Regions from separate parts of the Brevibacillus sp. FSL L8-0520 genome, predicted to be linked through region 2. Evidence: predicted binding sites of a transcription regulator. Region 2 holds the regulator's gene; the other holds the start of a gene.
What was found. The regulator Rex, encoded in region 2, represses fermentation and respiration genes when NADH is low (regulators of the CRP and FNR family bind a similar motif). The targets are predictions, from matches to a motif close to TTGTGAAATATTTCACAA.
Positions count from the first base shown of each region.

Region 1: hcp (hydroxylamine reductase) is a predicted target of Rex. The motif match lies at 1,735-1,752, and genes of this name have one in related genera.

Region 1 is NZ_CP150171.1:4,058,021-4,063,059, reverse strand. Features, by position in the region: gene NSQ24_RS20205 (leucyl aminopeptidase family protein) at 1-759, shown strand, start outside; gene NSQ24_RS20200 (copper homeostasis protein CutC) at 872-1,564, shown strand; gene hcp (hydroxylamine reductase) at 1,815-3,113, shown strand; gene speB (agmatinase) at 3,528-4,496, shown strand; gene NSQ24_RS20185 (aldehyde dehydrogenase family protein) at 4,614-5,039, shown strand, end outside.
Region 2 is NZ_CP150171.1:2,486,328-2,491,366, reverse strand. Features, by position in the region: gene NSQ24_RS12465 (hypothetical protein) at 1-589, opposite strand, end outside; gene NSQ24_RS12460 (amidohydrolase) at 965-2,263, opposite strand; gene NSQ24_RS12455 (redox-sensing transcriptional repressor Rex) at 2,279-2,902, opposite strand; gene NSQ24_RS12450 (MBL fold metallo-hydrolase) at 2,919-3,818, opposite strand; gene dinG (ATP-dependent DNA helicase DinG) at 3,860-5,039, opposite strand, start outside.

The DNA of each region.
Region 1 (5,039 bases), 1.6 Mb from region 2:
GCTATGGTGGAAATCCGATACTGCACCGACCCGTCCCTGCCGCTGACCGCGCTGATCGGAAAAGGAGTCACCTTTGACATGGGCGGCATGAATGTCAAGGCCGGGCGGGATATCAGCGACGCCCGCATGGATATGGGCGGAGCGGCTGCTGTCGCGGGCGCGCTGGACATCCTCACTTCCGTAAAGGCAAGGGCCAATCTGCTGGTGCTTCTGCCGATCGCAGAAAACGTGCCGGACGGCGGAGCCTTCTTGCCATCGGATGTGATCCGCTACCCCAACGGTCTTTCTGTGCAGACGGCCAATACGGATGCAGAGGGGCGTCTCATTTTGGCCGATGCCCTGATTCACGCCGACAGGCTGGGAGCCAAGCAGGCAATCGATATTGCCACGCTGACGGGGAATGTCGGGGAAGCGCTCGGCTTAAAGCTGGCCGGTATTTGGGGAGATTCCGGGATGACTGCCAAGCTCATCGCGTCAGGTAATGACTGTGGAGACAGACTGTGGCCGATGCCGTTGGTAGACGATTACGAAGAATTGCTGAAAAGCGACTATGCCGACATGACCAACATCAGTCCGATCAGCTACGGTGGAGCGATTGTCGCCGCGTTGTTTATCCGCAGGTTTGTGGCCGCCGGCATGAAATGGGTGCACATCGACATGGCTCCCCCTGTACAGGCGAAAGCCACCGGAGGCTATCGCGTCATGGGTGCCACCGGATATGGGGCGAGACTGCTCGCGGACTACGTGCTCGCTCAATAGACGGGCAAGGCAGAATTGTCAACCAGCAGCGCGGAAGATCAGCCCTTGGCGTTGCTGTTTGTCATCGAAGCGTTTTACAATAACAGGAAAACGGACGGGAGGATACCGTGCTATGTTGTTGGAAGTCATCGCGACCTCTGTAGAGGACGCCAAACGAGCGGAAGCGGGAGGAGCCGACCGGCTCGAGCTGATCACCGGGATACTGGAGGGCGGCGTAACCCCGAGCTGGGGCTTGATCGATGCTGTGGTCCGGGCCGTATCCATTCCGGTCAATGTGATGGTGAGACCGCACAGCCAGTCGTTTGTGTACACGTCTGACGATTACCGGGTCATGCGCGAAGACGTGCGAATCATTCGCGAGCTCGGCGCAGCAGGTATCGTCACCGGCATGCTTGCTCCTGACGGCCAGATCGATACGGAAGGGCTGGAAAGCCTGCTGGATCAGGCGAAAGGGCTGGATGTGACATTCCACCGCGCATTTGACGAGGCGGCTGACCAGTTGGAGGCCGTGCGGCTGTTGATGCGTTATCCGCAAATTTCGCGGATTCTCACCTCCGGCGGACAGAAAAGCGCCATCGATGGAGCGGAACGGATTGCCGAGCTTGTCCGGATGACCGCTGGGGAGCATTTGAGCATTTTGGCCGGAAGCGGGCTGGGCCTGGCAAACATCGCTGATTTCGTCGGTCGTACGGCTGTAACGGAAGTCCATTTTGGCACCGGCGTTCGGGAAGCCGGAAGCGCGCTCAAGTACGTAGATCAGGAGAAGGTAGCGGCTGTCAAACGATTGATTGCGGCAAAGTCATAACCAGGGAGCAGAGGAAGCAGCAAAATCGAAACGGCTTTTTCCCGGGCCCCGGTTCATAATTTGGCAACACATCATATTTCATAGAGAAACATGCGATACAAGGTCCTCGCCCAAGTTTAGGGAGAGGGCTTTTTTTGCGAAAAACCGAAAAGAATGGCAAATAGACGAATCTGTGAAGTACATCACATCTTACGTTTTTCGCCTCCTCTATAATCCGGAGTAAGAAGTGATCCATAGGGGAGGTATTGATATGTTTTGCTATCAATGCGAGCAAACACCGACAGGCGGTTGCAAAACGGTGGGAGTATGCGGAAAGACTGAGGAGCTTGCCAGTATACAGGATACGATCATTTTTGCGCTCAAAGGGATTGCGGCATATGCAACGCATGCCCGACAAATGGGACACATCGACCCGGAAGTGGACGGCATTACACAGGAAGCACTCTATTTTACTTTGACTAACGTGAATTTCAATTTAGATGAACACTTGAAAATGGCAATGAAAGTGGGCCGTGCAGCCATTCGCGTCATGGAGCTGTTGGATCAGGCCCATACGAGCCGGTTCGGCATCCCTCAGCCCATCCGCGTTTCGCAAAACAAAATCGAAGGAAAGTGCATCGTCGTGACCGGGCACAACCTGTTTGCGCTGGAGGAGCTGCTGAAACAGACGGAAGGAAAAGGAATCAATATCTACACCCACTCGGAGATGCTCCCCGCACACGGGTATCCCGCCCTCCGCAAGTACAAGCACCTCAAGGGAAATATCGGGAAAGCGTGGTTTGACCAGCGCCGGTTGTTCGAACAGTTCCCGGGTGCGATACTAGCCACGACCAACTGCGTCATGCCGATCAAGGGGACATATGCCGATCGCTTCTTCTCGTATGATGTGGCCGGACTCGAAGGCGTTACCAAAATTGAGAATGACGACTTCGCGCCTTTGATCGAGCGGGCACTCGCATTGCCGGATGCGGATGTAGAGTCGGATCAGACGCTGCTGACCGGATTTCACCATGAGACCGTACTGGGTATTGCCCCGGAAATTCTCGACGCCGTAAAGGCAGGCAAAATCAGCCGCTTCTTCGTCATCGCGGGCTGTGATGCTCCCGGAAAAGGCGGAGACTACTACCGGGAGCTGGCCACTTCTTTGCCGGCGGATGCGGTGATCATGACCACATCCTGCGGCAAATTCCGCTTTAACGATGTCGATTACGGCAAAGTACCGGGTACGCAAATCCCTCGCTACATCGATCTGGGGCAGTGCAACAACTCCATCTCGACGGTCAAAATAGCCGGCGCTTTGGCGGATGCGCTGGACTGCGAGGTCAACGATCTGCCTGTCAGCATCGTCCTCTCCTGGTTTGAGCAAAAGGCGGTAGCGATTCTCTTGGGGCTGTTCAGCCTGGGAGTCCGCGACATTCGCATCGGACCGAAGCTGCCCGAATTCATCCAGCCCGGGGTATGGGAGGTGCTTCAGAATTTGTTTGGAGTCAAAGCAATCGGAGAAGCACAGGCAGACCTCCAGGATATGATGGGACAAAACGTTTCGTAAGCCTGGTCTGGAGAACAGTTGCGCCAAAGAGACATGCCCGTTTCAAAACAGGCTCCCTCCGGTCTGCCGGCCCACATGACGTCAGAAAAGCTCCGAGCAGAACAGGCAGGCAATTATGCTTGGACCTATCACATTTCATCCGAAAACACCTTGCAAAAACCATGCAGGGAATTAACCAGAGACAGAACGTCCGGATATCATCAGGACGTTCTTTTTCATTGTTTTAGAAAATCCCTTTCTCGCAAATGGGATCGTATTCCAAAAAATGAGAAACGGACAGAGCGAACTGGAGCGCAGAGAATGCGAGTTGATGCGGTTTCCACGCAAAAAGCCTTCGTCTTTCTTCCACGTCCCGTTTGGCATGCGGTTTGCTACATGGATGGGTACCATGGACGAAACACGGAGGTGAACAGCTTGCAATATCCGTTGTCTCCAGACGTAAAACCGGAATTTTGCACCACGGGCTCTTACATGCGGCTGCCGGCACAAAGGGAGAACGCCAGAGTAGCCATCGTCGGTCTGCCCTTTGATACGGCTGCGTCTTTTCGCGTAGGAGCCCGCTTTGCCCCTCAGGCGATCAGACAGGCTTCCATGCTTCTGTTTCCGTATCATCCCGTTCACAAGGTCTTTCCATTTGAGGACACAAGAGCTATCGACATCGGGGATGTGCCGGTGATTCCGCACAATATCCATCGCAGCTACGACCGGATGGAAGCCGTCATGCTGGACTTGATGGCCAAAGGGATCGTACCGATCGGACTGGGAGGCGACCATTCCGTCACACTGGCCACATTGCGCGCCGCCAAAAGGGTGTGGGGGTCAGTAGCGCTGATTCAGTTCGATTCCCACACCGATACATGGGATACGTATTACGAAGAGAAGTACTGGCATGGCTCTCCGTTTATCCGCGCCCACGAGGAAGGGCTGCTGTTGCCGGACAAGGTTTTTCAGATCGGCATCCGCGGTACGCTGAACCACCCGGGTGACCTGGAAGCCAGTCTGGAGCTTGGCTATCACGTGATGACGACCCAGGAGCTGCGCAAAACCGGAGCCGCCGAAACGGTGAGAAAGATAAAAGAAGCGATTGGAGATACTCCCTGTTTTCTCAGTTTTGATATTGATTTTGTCGATCCCGCCTATGCGCCCGGGACAGGAACGCCGGAGGTCGGAGGATTTACAAGCTTCGAGACGCTGGAGCTGATCAGAGGACTGACGGACTTGAACTACATCGGCTTTGATCTGGTGGAAGTGCTGCCGCCCTACGATCCGGCCCAGACAACATCGCTGCTCGCGGCGACGCTCATCCACGATTTTGCAGCACTTGTTGCCCTGCGGGAGAAGCGGCTGTTGGCAGCGGGGGAGATGGCGGCAGATGCCGAGTAACGACAACAAGTCCCCTTGCGGACAGTGGCCGCAAGCCTTTGTGGATAATGGCTACAAGCATCGTCACTTAGGTAATCAAGCACACATCAGTAATACGAGGAAAGGTGGGGCATGCAGATGTTCAATCTGAAGATGTACATGGCTGGCGAGTGGGTGGATGCGGAAAATGGGGAGACTCGGGAGATTGTCAATCCGGCCACAGGAGAAGTGATTGCACGGGCGGCAGAGGGAACGGAGGAGGATGCCAAAAAAGCGATTCGCGCGGCACGAGAAGCATTCGACAGCGGGAGCTGGTCCGAGCTTGCGGCTGCAGAGAGGGCGCGGTATTTGTTCGCCATTGCTGACAAGCTGGAGGAACGCGCTGAGGAATTGGCTGCTTTGGAGACGCTGGACAACGGCAAGCCGCTGCGGGAAGCCCGCTTTGACGTGGCGGATGCGGCCGCTTGCTTCCGCTATTACGCCGGAATGGTCACCAAGCCTGACGGACAAACGTACCACGTCGCGGACCCGGTACAGGCGATGGTCGTGCGCGAGCCGGTCGGT
Region 2 (5,039 bases):
ATTGGTACTCGACTGCAATCTGATTGGCCAGACGCTGAGTCATATCCTTGATCGGAAAAGATGGTCCGAGCCACATGGACAACAGATCGGTCACCTCTGTAGAAGGCACGCTGAGACGATAGCCTTGCCAGCCCTGACCGGAACCATCTGCGACCGGAAGCGGCGCAACCCGCCCCAGCTTGCTTTTCAAGATAGCCGCATGCTGCTGGGGCGTATATAGCGAGTATGGCAAAGCCTGGTGGTCTTGAATTTCTCCGTCAATCGTGACATTGACCTGTTCCGCTTCTTTTTGCAGTTCAAAGCGATGTCCGGCTATTTCCCCGGCCAGCTGAAAATTTTCACCCTTGTACTTTCCGCTCAGAACGTAATCCTTTACGAAAACGGAGAATGGCCGCTCCGTATCTTTGGTTACCTGATCCAGCAAACTGGCAATGATCGCCCGGTCTGCCTCTTCTCGCTGTGTCGTCGAGATTACATGCGCTTCTTTTATATCCAGACGATTGTGAAGTTCTCCAAGCAAGGTGCCCAAGGCAAACAGGACGAGAAATAATGACGGAAGCCACCAGAGCTGTTTGGGCTTAATATACAAGTCCGTTCACCCCTGTCCCTTTTTCCTTATGCGTATGAATTCTGGGAAGGTTTTAGAACAGGACGGAAAACTTGCTAAACATACGACCCGGCACCTGGGCCATACTACAGATACACCCCGAGGAGGTGAGCGCGTGAAGTTGTCAAACCAAACGACATCTCCTGACCTCTTAGGGTCTATGCTGCAGGATTATCGCGTCTCCTGGGCAGCATTGTCTTCACCTCTAAGAGCATCGTCTCACTCATCCCCACTGGAATTTCGCCATACCTCGCTTGCGGAAGTATGGCGAAAATAAGTCGGCATGGTGACCAATCAAAATCCCTCTACCTACACCTACAACCTTTCTCCTGTCCCCCATGACAGGAGCCTTTTCCCTTATCGCTTCAATTGCTGAAACATCCGGTTGGCTTCAAAAATAACGCGCTCCTCGTCGACGGTGAGAAGCTCTCTGTTGCGCATCAGGAAAGAACCGGCCACAATCGTATCCTTAACATCGCGGCCATTTGCTGCGTACACGACATGGGACACGGGATCATGAGCCGGATGGAAATGCGCCTGATGACTGTCAAGCACAATCAAATCCGCTTGTTTCCCAGTCTCGATCGTTCCGAGTGTATCCGGCTGGAATACGCCCTCTGCGCCATAACGGGTTGCCATGCGCAGCGCTTCCTCGGCTGGAACTGCGACGGGGTCGTTGTTTACGCCCTTGTGCAAAATGGCAGCCAGCTTCAGCTCCTCAAACAGGTTGAGGTTGTTGTTGCTCGCGCTGCTGTCTGTTCCGAGGGAAACGTGAATCCCTTTTGCCAGCATTTTCGGTACTGGCGCCACTCCACTTGCCAGCTTCAGGTTGCTGACGACATTATGCGATACCTTCACGTGATAGTTTGCCAAGACGTCGATCTCTTCATCCGTGAGGTGAACGGCGTGGGCGAGCAAAGTTGGACGATTGAAGACACCCAGCTTTTCCAGGTGAGCAACCGGGCGAACCCCATAATCCTTTACATTCTGACCAACTTCCCACTCCGTCTCCGACATGTGGATATGGATCGGCAGAGACAGCTCCTCCGCTTTTTCCACAATTTGTGTGATAAATTCCGGTGGGCAAGTGTACGGAGCATGTGGAGCCATCATGACGGTCACGCGTCCATCCGCCTGGTTATGCCATTCACGGGCGAAAGAAACGGCATCCCGCAGCTTTGCCTGACGCTCTTCCTCGGAGCAAAGGCCGATCATTCCGCGGCAGAGACGCGCTCTCATCCCGGACGCTTGCACGGCTTTTGCCACTTCATCCATATGATCATACATATCGACGAATGTCGTCGTACCGGTCCGAATCATTTCGATAAGGGATATGTATGTGCCCCATTTCACATGCTCGGACGTGAATTGTGCCTCCAGCGGCCACATTTTGTCTTCGAGCCACTGCTGGAGCGGCAAGTCATCCGCATAACCGCGGAGCAGCGACATTCCTGCGTGCCCGTGTGTATTGATGAAGCCTGGCAGCACATAATCCCCTTTCAGATCAATCACTTCGTCATAGCCGGAGAGATCATCGGGGGTCGGACCGACGTACGTAATACCCGCTCCTTCAAATCCGACAGCTCCGTCCTGAATCACTTCATTTTGGTCATTTGCGGTAATTACCGTTGCATGGGTCAATATGGTCTTTTTCATCGTTACACTCCATTCTTACGTCAAGTAATAAGCAAGGCTCTGCAAACTGGATGTCACATCGGCATAGTGGATCCTGACATCGCGTTCGGTGCGAATCGTGGTGGGAGCAAAATTCAAAATCCCTTCAATCCCGGCCTCAAACAGCAGGTTGGCGACCGACTGGGCCGCCGCTGCTGGCACTGTTAGGATGGCAAGACGAATTTTCTGCTCTTTCACGGTCTGAATCAGCTCTTCCAGTGGCTGAATGGTGATTCCCGCGAGCACTTTTCCGCATTTGGCCGGGTCATTGTCAAAGATAGCCGCAATCCGCATGTAATCCTCTACCTGCGCATTGTAATTGCTAATGGCGTGTCCCAGATGCCCGGCCCCGATCAGCGCCACGCGAATTTCCTCGCTCAATTTTAAGATCTGACGGATTTTTTCTACCAAATAGTTCACGTCATAGCCGATGCCCTTTTTGCCGAAATCCCCAAAGGAAGAGAGATCTTTTCTGATTTGGGCAGGGTTGACGTCGAGATTTTTGCCCATCTGCTGGGAGGACACCGTCGTCACGCCCACTTGCTGCAGATAGCTTAGGTAGCGCAGATAAATCGGCAACCGGCGCACAACCGCTTCCGAAATCTTTTCACTTTTGGCCACGTACGGTCGATCCTCCTTACTTTTTTCTTTTCAAAACGCGATAATCCTTTCCATTGGAGAGGATCGTGATGGTTCCGTTCTGACTGGTAATGTAGGTCTCAGCCCAGGATTCGCCGAGCCGCTCCAGCACTTCTTCCTGGCCATCCTTTAGCTTTTCTCTCGGCTTTCCGGTTAAAATGACCGCCACTTGCGGATCCACCTTGCTCAAAAATGGCTGCGAGGAAGCCTGATTGCTGCCTTGAGCAGCAACCTTCAAAACCGCTGCTTTCAATTGATCTGCGTGTTTCTCAAGCAGCCTCTCCTCGGCCTTTTCATTCATCGCACTGGCGAAGAGAAAAGACAACTTGTCATGCCGCAATTGAAAGACAAGGGAGTTGTCTTGCGGAGACAGGAACAGCGGTTCACTCGGGTGCAGGACCTGGAGCATCACGTCTTCGTCCAGTCTGATTGCTTCTCCGTCAGTAACAGTCACTGCCTTTTTTGCTGCTTTGAGCGGGGCCGCGTTGCGAATCGAAGACTCAATCGGACGGGGCAAAATGACGTTCTCTACAAGCACCCGCTCCACAAGAAAAGCGAAGCCCCCTGCGTGCCCCGGCAAATCATTTGTCAAGACCACGTAATCCAACCGGGTAATTTTCCGTTCGGTCAGCGCCGCAAACAAGCGGGGCCAATCCTCAGCGCTTCCGGTATCAACGAGCATGTTTTTTCCATTCGGCAATCGAATCAAGGTTGCTTCCCCGTGCGGCAGCTCCAGATAGTGGATGACAAGCCCGATGAATTCACTCTCGTCTTCACTTGCGAACGGATCTTCTACTTTTACCGCCTTTTGCAAGTGGTTGTCGATCGAGCAGCCGGGTATCAAAAGCATTGTGACAGCCAACACCAACAGCCAAGCTCTTCCCGCTTTCCACAGCATTTATTTTATCACCTATATCCCTGTGAGACTATTGATTCATTTTATGAATCAGACAGGGATTGCATGCCCCGAAGAAACGGAGCGATGTCTTCGCGCAGGGTTGTCCAGGGGCCTGTTCTCGTATCGAAAGGTGGGAGCGATTTGAGAAACGAGCGTCCGTAGCGGGATTCCACGATGCGTGTATCAAGCACGACAACTACACCGCGATCGTCCTGGTGGCGGATCAGTCTTCCGACCCCTTGTTTGAATTGGATGACAGCCTGAGGCAAAGCGATCGACATAAACGCGTTTTTGCCCTGCTCTTTTACCTGCTCTGCCCTCGCCTGATAAATCGGGTGGTTCGGCGGAGTAAACGGAAGGCGTACAATCACCAGACAGCTCAATGCCTCGCCCTGGATATCTACCCCTTCCCAGAAGCTGCTCGTCCCCAGGAGAACGCTGTTTGTTTCTCTCTGGAACATGCGCACCAGCTTTGTCCGGTTGTTGCTGTCGATTCCGTGTCCGAGCAGTGTATAAGGCTCGTTGTCCAGTTGTTCCTTCAAGCCTTGGTACACCACACGCAGCATCGAATAGGAGGTGAACAGGATCATTGTCCGGCCGCCTGCTGCCCTGATGGCATCCACGCATCCCTGAATCACGGCCTCGAGGTACTGCTGCTCGCTCTCTTTGCCCAATGTAGGCAGATCGGATGGAATCAGCAGGAGCCCTTGCTTTTCATAACAGAACGGAGACGGCAGCTGGAGTGTTCGGACGCGCTCCTCTGGCAGCCGGTCGAGCCCCATCCTTTCCAGAATATATGAAAAGCTGTCTTTGACTGTCAGCGTCGCCGAGGTGAGAATCACGCTTCTGCGCTCGTCAAAAAGCGGTTCCGCCAAGCGTGTTGCCACTTGCAGCGGCGCAGCATGAAAGTACACTTGCTTTTTCGGGGTGCGAGACTCGATTTCCATCCAGCACACATACTCATCATCCGGCTCCAGGAGAAAGAAGTGAACCATTTCCATCCCTTCTTGCCACTCCTTCAGCAAGCCTGCAGCATCGGTATGAAGACTTTGCAGTTCAAAAGACGGCTTTTCGCCGGATGGCATGGAAGACAAAAGCGATTCCAGGTCAGACGCGTAGATCGACATCGATTCGATTACCCGCCGGGCCGTTTTTCGGATTCGCTCGTGCTTGCCGGAAAAAGACAGCGTCTGGTAACGGACCGTATCTCTTCCGGTATCG